Regions from separate parts of the Mycobacterium sp. NGS35 genome, predicted to be linked through region 2. Evidence: predicted binding sites of a transcription regulator. Region 2 holds the regulator's gene; the other holds the start of a gene.
What was found. Region 2 encodes LexA, which represses DNA repair genes until DNA is damaged. Its sites were predicted from a motif close to CGAACANNTGTTCG; they were not measured.

Region 1: the regulator LexA is predicted to act here: its motif matches at 1,438-1,451, upstream of cofD (2-phospho-L-lactate transferase).

Annotation. Positions count from the first base shown of each region.
Region 1 is NZ_JCALDL010000001.1:184,511-187,909, reverse strand. It holds gene AC5Y4C_RS00965 (coenzyme F420-0:L-glutamate ligase) at 1-249, opposite strand, end outside; gene cofD (2-phospho-L-lactate transferase) at 246-1,241, opposite strand; gene AC5Y4C_RS00955 (WhiB family transcriptional regulator) at 1,636-1,899, shown strand; gene AC5Y4C_RS00950 (metallopeptidase family protein) at 1,928-2,350, opposite strand; gene AC5Y4C_RS00945 (DUF3499 domain-containing protein) at 2,473-2,943, shown strand; gene AC5Y4C_RS00940 (phosphomannomutase/phosphoglucomutase) at 3,020-3,399, shown strand, end outside.
Region 2 is NZ_JCALDL010000002.1:231,520-234,918, forward strand. It holds gene AC5Y4C_RS06095 (acyl-CoA dehydrogenase family protein) at 1-969, shown strand, start outside; gene AC5Y4C_RS06100 (hypothetical protein) at 1,037-1,297, opposite strand; gene lexA (transcriptional repressor LexA) at 1,332-1,982, opposite strand; gene AC5Y4C_RS06110 (LysM peptidoglycan-binding domain-containing protein) at 2,166-2,606, shown strand; gene nrdR (transcriptional regulator NrdR) at 2,699-3,163, shown strand; gene AC5Y4C_RS06120 (PhzF family phenazine biosynthesis protein) at 3,169-3,399, opposite strand, start outside.

The DNA of each region.
Region 1 (3,399 bases), on a different contig from region 2:
AACCCTGACCGCTTCGGCGTCGATTAGCTTGCGGCGCAGGTCATCTCGGGCCTGAGGGTCAGCCGGCGCCGGCACGATGCGACCCTCGCACTTGCTCACGACCTTACTGGTGACCACCACCACGTCCCCGTCGCGCAGCCATGGCGCTGCCTTCGCGATCGCCGCGGCCAGGTCGTCGCCGGGCCGGAACTCGGGAAGCCCGGCGACCGGGAGCAGCTCGACGCGGCGTGCCGACCCGTGATCGGTCACGACCGCGGCTCCGACGTGAGCCCGGCCAATTCCAGGCCGCTGCGCACCATGTCGGCGGTGGCGGCCGGGTTCGTCATCAGCAGTGGCACCGCACGCACGGCCACCCCGTCGATGGACGCGGTGTCGCCTTCGTGGATCAACCAGCCGTCGAGGATCCCGACTCCGCTGCGGGCGCCGTAGTAGGCGCCGACGGCCTCGGACGTGCTGGCCACACCGATCACGCGCAGGCATTCATCGGCCATGCCGCGCAAGGGTTTTCCGCTGACGATGGGGGAGTAACCGATCACCGGCGCGGAAGTGGAGCGCAATGCGCCGCGGATGCCGGAAATCGCCAGGATTGCGCCGATGCTGACGACGGGGTTCGACGGTGCCAGGAACACCACGTCCGCGGATTCGATTGCGTCGACGACGCCGGGTCCGGCGGTGGCTTTCTCGGCGCCGACGAACGCGAAGCTGTGCGTGGGCACCTGCGCGCGGTAGCGCACCCACCACTCCTGGAAGTGGATCGCGCGCTGTGCGCCGTCGGCGGGATCGGTGATGACGACGTGGGTTTCGCAGCGGTCATCACTAGCGGGCAGCAGTGTCGCGCCGGGCGACCAGCGGTGGCACAGGGCTTCGGTCACCTGTGACAGTGGATAGCCTGCCCGCAGCATCTGGCTGCGCACCAGATGGGTCGCCAGGTCGCGGTCGCCGAGCCCGAACCAGTCGGGCTGCACGCCGTAGCGGGCCAATTCCTCCTTCGCGTGCCAAGTTTCGTCGCGGTGGCCCCAGCCGCGCTCGGGGTCGATGCCGCCGCCGAGGGTGTACATGCACGTGTCCAGATCGGGGCAGACGCGCACGCCGTGCATCCACGCGTCGTCGCCGATGTTGACGACGGCGGTCAGCTCATGCGTGCTTTCACCGGTGGCGAACTGGCCGAGGCCGAGCAGGTGCTGGACGCCCAGAAGGAAGCGCGCCCCGCCGACGCCGCCTACGAGAACGGTGACCTTCACAACCCAGGACACTAGGCCTTCCGTCGGGCGCGCGTTCGCCGCGGTGCGACACGCCGCAGAAACGACGCGCCGAATCTCGATAACGAGATGGTATGAAATTTGGTTCCAACGCTTGACCGGGCCTGCTCACAAGTGTGTAATCACATCAGTGTCATTCCCGGTTCGCCAGCCGGTTCCGGTGTCGCAGACCGAGATTCGATCACTTGTTCGAATTCTGCTGAATAGTGGGCGACATCCACAACCAACTGCGATTCTTAGGTTAGGAGGCGAAATGCCTTACGAGCAAAGCGATTTCCCGCGTCACATCCGGCTGGCCGACCGCGGATTGAGCGCGGCAGGCAGCGCGCCGCAAACCCACTCCGACGACGAGGCACCCACCGCCCAGCGAGCTAACTTGGCTTTGGTGCCGGACTTTTTCGGTCTGCCACCGGACGCCCCGGACGACCAATGGCAGGAGCGGGCGCTGTGCGCCCAAACCGACCCGGAGGCGTTCTTCCCCGAGAAGGGCGGCTCCACCCGAGAGGCCAAGCGCATCTGCATGGGCTGCGAGGTTCGCGGCGAGTGCCTCGAATACGCACTAGCCCATGACGAGCGCTTCGGCATCTGGGGCGGTCTGTCCGAGCGGGAGCGCCGCCGCCTCAAGCGCGGCATCATCTAGCCCGCTACCGGCTCGGGCACCCAAGCGCTCAGTCGTCGTCGATCGTCGGGTCGATGACGGAGGGTTCGACACCCAGATACGTCGCGACCTGAGCCACCAGCAACTCATGCAACAAGTCCGCAAGTTCGTCGCTGTCTTTGGCGCGCCGCTCGATCGGCTTGCGAAACAAGACGATGCGTGCGCGCGTCGAATTGCCCCGAACGTCCACGCCGGCAGGGATCAATCGGGCCAGGGCGATCGGCCCGTCGGCCACCACCTCCGGCGGCCACTGCACACTGTCCGGATCCTTGGGGGAGATGCGCGGTATCTCGTCGACCGCGACGTCGAGCCCGGACACCCGGTCGCGCCACCGCTGCTCGATCGGCTCATAGGCCTCGAGCACCGCCATGTCGAATCGCTCGGCGCGGCTGCGCCATCCGGGCACCGTCGGCGGCAACAACGGACCTCTCATCTCCCGTCGCCGGGAACGGCGTCTACCGGCCACGCGGGCGATCGTAACGGTTGGGGATCTTCGCTTCGGACCGTGCGCGTGTCCGGCGGCGGCCGACGATCCCGCACGATAGCCTTCCCGACGTGAACGTTCCCCGTCGCTGCTGCCGGCCCGGGTGTCCTCAATATGCGGTCGCGACGCTGACGTTTGTCTACTCGGATTCCACGGCGGTCGTCGGTCCGCTGGCCACTGCGCCGGAACCGCATTCGTGGGACCTGTGTGTCGGACACGCCAGCCGCATCACCGCCCCGCGCGGTTGGGAGTTGGTTCGCCACGCCGGGCCGCTGCCCACTAGTCCCGACGAAGACGACTTGGTCGCGCTCGCCGACGCGGTCCGGGAGAACCGTGACGGCGGCCGGGGCAACTTCGTGATGGGAAGCCGGGGCAGTGCAGCGCTCGACGATTCGCCCGCCGGCGGCCGATACCAGCAGATCGATCCGGTCAACGGCGCGCCCGTCGGCACCCACGGCGCCGTGCTGGCCCCGCCACCTTCTCCGTCGTCCAAGGCCGGCAGACGCCGCGGCCACCTCAGGGTGTTGCCGGACCCGCAGTGAGTTGAACCTGAGGCCGGGGGCAAACAGTTAGGCTGGCGCCAACAGTAGCGTTCTCGACCAGGAGTCAACCTTCGTCATGTCCCGGCCCGCTGCGATGGTTCACAGCGTGATCAAGGCCTACGACGTTCGTGGGCTGGTCGGCGATGAGATCGACGAGCCGTTCGTCGCTGAAGTCGGCGCCGCGTTCGCGCGGTTGCTGCGCGACGAAGGTGCGCGGCAGGTAGTGCTCGGTTACGACATGAGGTCGAGTTCACCGGCGCTTGCCGCGGCATTCGCCGACGGTGTGACCGGCCAAGGCCTCGACGTGGTCCGCATCGGTCTGGCGTCCACCGACCAGCTGTACTTCGCGTCCGGCATGCTCGACTGCCCCGGCGCGATGTTCACCGCCAGCCACAACCCCGCCGCCTACAACGGCATCAAGCTCTGCCGGGCCGGCGCAAAACCGGTGGGCCGCGA
Region 2 (3,399 bases):
GAATACGGCGGCGGCGGCAACGCCGACTTCCGGTACAACACGGTCATCACCGAGGAGACGACCAAGGGCCGCTACAGCGGAATCGGCTTCGGGCTGCACAACGACGTGGTGGCCCCGTATCTGCTGAGGCTGGCCAACGAAGAACAGAAGCAACGCTGGCTGCCGAAGTTCTGTACCGGCGAGCTGATCACCGCGATCGCGATGACCGAGCCGGGCACCGGCAGCGACCTGCAGGGCATCAAGACCCGCGCGGTCAAAGAAGGTGACCACTACATCCTCAACGGGGCAAAGACCTTCATCACCAACGGCATCAACTCCGACCTGGTGATCGTCGTCGCGCAGACCGATCCGGAGAAGGGTGCGCAGGGTTTCTCGCTGCTGGTCGTCGAGCGCGGGATGGAAGGCTTCGAGCGCGGCCGTCATCTGGACAAGATCGGGTTGGATGCCCAGGACACCGCCGAGTTGTCGTTCACCGACGTCAAGGTGCCCGCCGAGAACCTGCTCGGTGAGGAAGGCAAGGGCTTCATCTACTTGATGCAGAACCTGCCCCAGGAGCGGATCTCGATCGCGATCATGGCGGCCGCGGCGATGGAAGCCGTGCTCGAGTCGACTCTGCAATACACCAAGGAGCGCAAGGCTTTCGGCAAGCCGATCGGCAGTTTCCAGAACAGCCGCTTTCTGCTCGCCGAGCTGGCCACCGAAGCAACCGTCGTGCGGATCATGGTCGACGAGTTCATCCGGCTGCACCTCGACGAGAAGCTGACCGCCGACCAGGCCGCGATGGCCAAGTGGTACTCCACCGAGAAGCAGGTCCATCTGATCGACCGGTGCCTGCAGCTGCACGGCGGCTATGGCTACATGCGCGAGTACCCGATTGCGCGCGCGTATCTGGATGCCCGGGTGCAAACGATCTACGGCGGTACGACCGAGATCATGAAGGAGATCATCGGACGCTCGCTGGGCGTCTGAGCCGGCGAAACGTCAACTGGCGCAGTCCGTTCGGCGGTGAGCCCCGCGGGCTGCTCCGTGGTGCGGATCAGGGAACCGGGTACGGCCACACGCAGATGTAGATGTTGCCGTCGCAGCGGGTGAGCACTTCCTGACTCGGGGCGCCGACGAACGCGCCGCCCGGTCCCAGCTGCGGAATGCAGCCGTAGCCGTTGGGATTGGGCACCATGCCCCGCGGGCACATCGCGACATGGCTTTCGGCGCTGGGCGAGCCGACCGCGGGGACGACGAGCGCCGCTGCTCCCATCACCGCTGCTCCTATCGCCTGCACCGCCCGGGACGCTCGCATGAGTCCACCATGCACCCGAGGCGCGGTGTGCGGGTCAGATTTTGCGGATCACCGTGACCACACGGCCGAGAATCGCGGCATCGTTGCCGGGAATCGGATCGAACGCCGGGTTGTGCGGCATCAGCCAGACCTGGTTGCCGGTCCGCTTGAACGTCTTCACGGTGGCTTCCCCGTCGATCATCGCCGCGACGATGTCGCCGTTGTCGGCGGTGTTCTGCTGTCGCACCACCACCCAGTCACCGTCACAGATCGCGGCGTCGACCATCGACTCGCCCACGACCTTGAGCAGGAACAACGATCCCTCGCCCACCAATTCTCGCGGCAGCGGGAACACGTCTTCGACCGCTTCCTCGGCGAGGATGGGGCCGCCTGCGGCAATGCGTCCGAGCACGGGCACGAACGTCGGCTCCGGCAGCGCGTCCGAACCGGCGACGTCGGTCGTGACGGCCGTCGCCGCGTCGTCGGCCCCGCGGACATCGACGGCGCGGGGACGATTCGGGTCGCGGCGCAGATAGCCCTTGCGTTCCAGCGTGCGCAGCTGATGTGCCACCGACGACGTGGAGGTGAGGCCGACGGCGTCGCCGATCTCCCGGATGCTCGGCGGATATCCCCTGGTGGTGACCGACGCGCGGATCACCTCCAGGATGGTCCGCTGACGTTGGGTGAGACCGCTGCTGTCACTCATAAGTGCAAATCTAACGGTCGTCACCGACATCTTCAAACATGTGTTCGAGGCGTGTCGCGTTCGTGATGCGTGGTCACGAGCGCCATGTCGTGGCGAGCGGGCTGTCGTATGCCTCTGGTACACATCGATCAAACGTTCGGATTCGAACGCATGATCGACTATATTCGAACAAAGGAGCGAACGGTGGCGACAGAAGGGGCGCTCATGACCGTGATCGACTGGGACGTACCGGCGCCGACGCTTAGGGCTCGCCGTCCCGCACCGAAGCGGCCGGGCGGTGCCGCCCTCACATATCGGCGCACAGGCGTGGCGATGTCGTATGCACCGCACCGGCCGCGACGCGTCAGCGCGACCGTGACCGTCATGCTGGCGGCGGTCGCGGCGTTGATCACGGTGTGGCTCATCGCGATCGCCCAAGCCCGCAGCGCCGACACGACGGGCACCGCCGCGCCGCAGCAGTTGGCGGTCGTACAGGTGCAGCCCGGCGAGAATCTGCAGCGGCTTGCGGCCAGAGTGGCGCCGGACGCGCCGGTGGCCGGGGTGATCGAGCGGATCCGGGAGCTCAATCACCTTGACTCTGCAGCGCTGGATGCCGGGCAGACGCTGATCGCCCCGCTCGGATGATGTCCCCGGCGACGTTGGCCCGCGTCCGCCGCCCGCGGGTAGTCTCGGAGGCGTTCGACTCGACCGAATGTCTTCGCGGCGAAGGAGCAGTCATGCACTGTCCGTTCTGCCGCCATCCCGATTCCCGGGTGGTCGACTCACGGGAAACCGATGAGGGCCAAGCGATCCGACGCAGACGCTCATGCCCAGAATGCGGGCGAAGGTTCACCACCGTCGAGACGGCCGTGCTGGCGGTGGTCAAGCGCAGTGGGGTCACCGAACCGTTCAGCCGCGAAAAGGTGATCCGCGGTGTGCGACGGGCATGTCAGGGCCGCCAGGTCGACGACGACGCGCTCAACCTGCTGGCGCAGCAAGTGGAAGACACCGTGCGGGCCACCGGTTCACCCGAGGTGCCCAGCCACGAGGTCGGCCTGGCCATCCTGGGTCCCCTGCGCGATCTGGACGAGGTGGCCTACTTGCGGTTCGCCTCGGTGTACCGGTCGTTCACCTCCGCCGACGACTTCGAGCGGGAGATCGAGGCGCTGCGGGCGCATCGCAAGGTCAGCGCGTCGAAGTAACCCCTTCAGCCGACGCGCACGGTGCCGTCGTCGACGACGCGGCCGCCCACTGTCACCCACCCCTCAGGGCTCCACCGGGTGTAGATGACGGACCCCTTGCCCTGGGTGATCGTGAGATCTCGGCTGAGAATGTCGGTGATGCGTACGGCCGCGGCGCCGGTCGCCTCGTCTTCGGCGACGCCGAGATCGGCCGCGAACATCCGCGACCGCAGGTGTCCGCGCGACTTGTCGAGCCA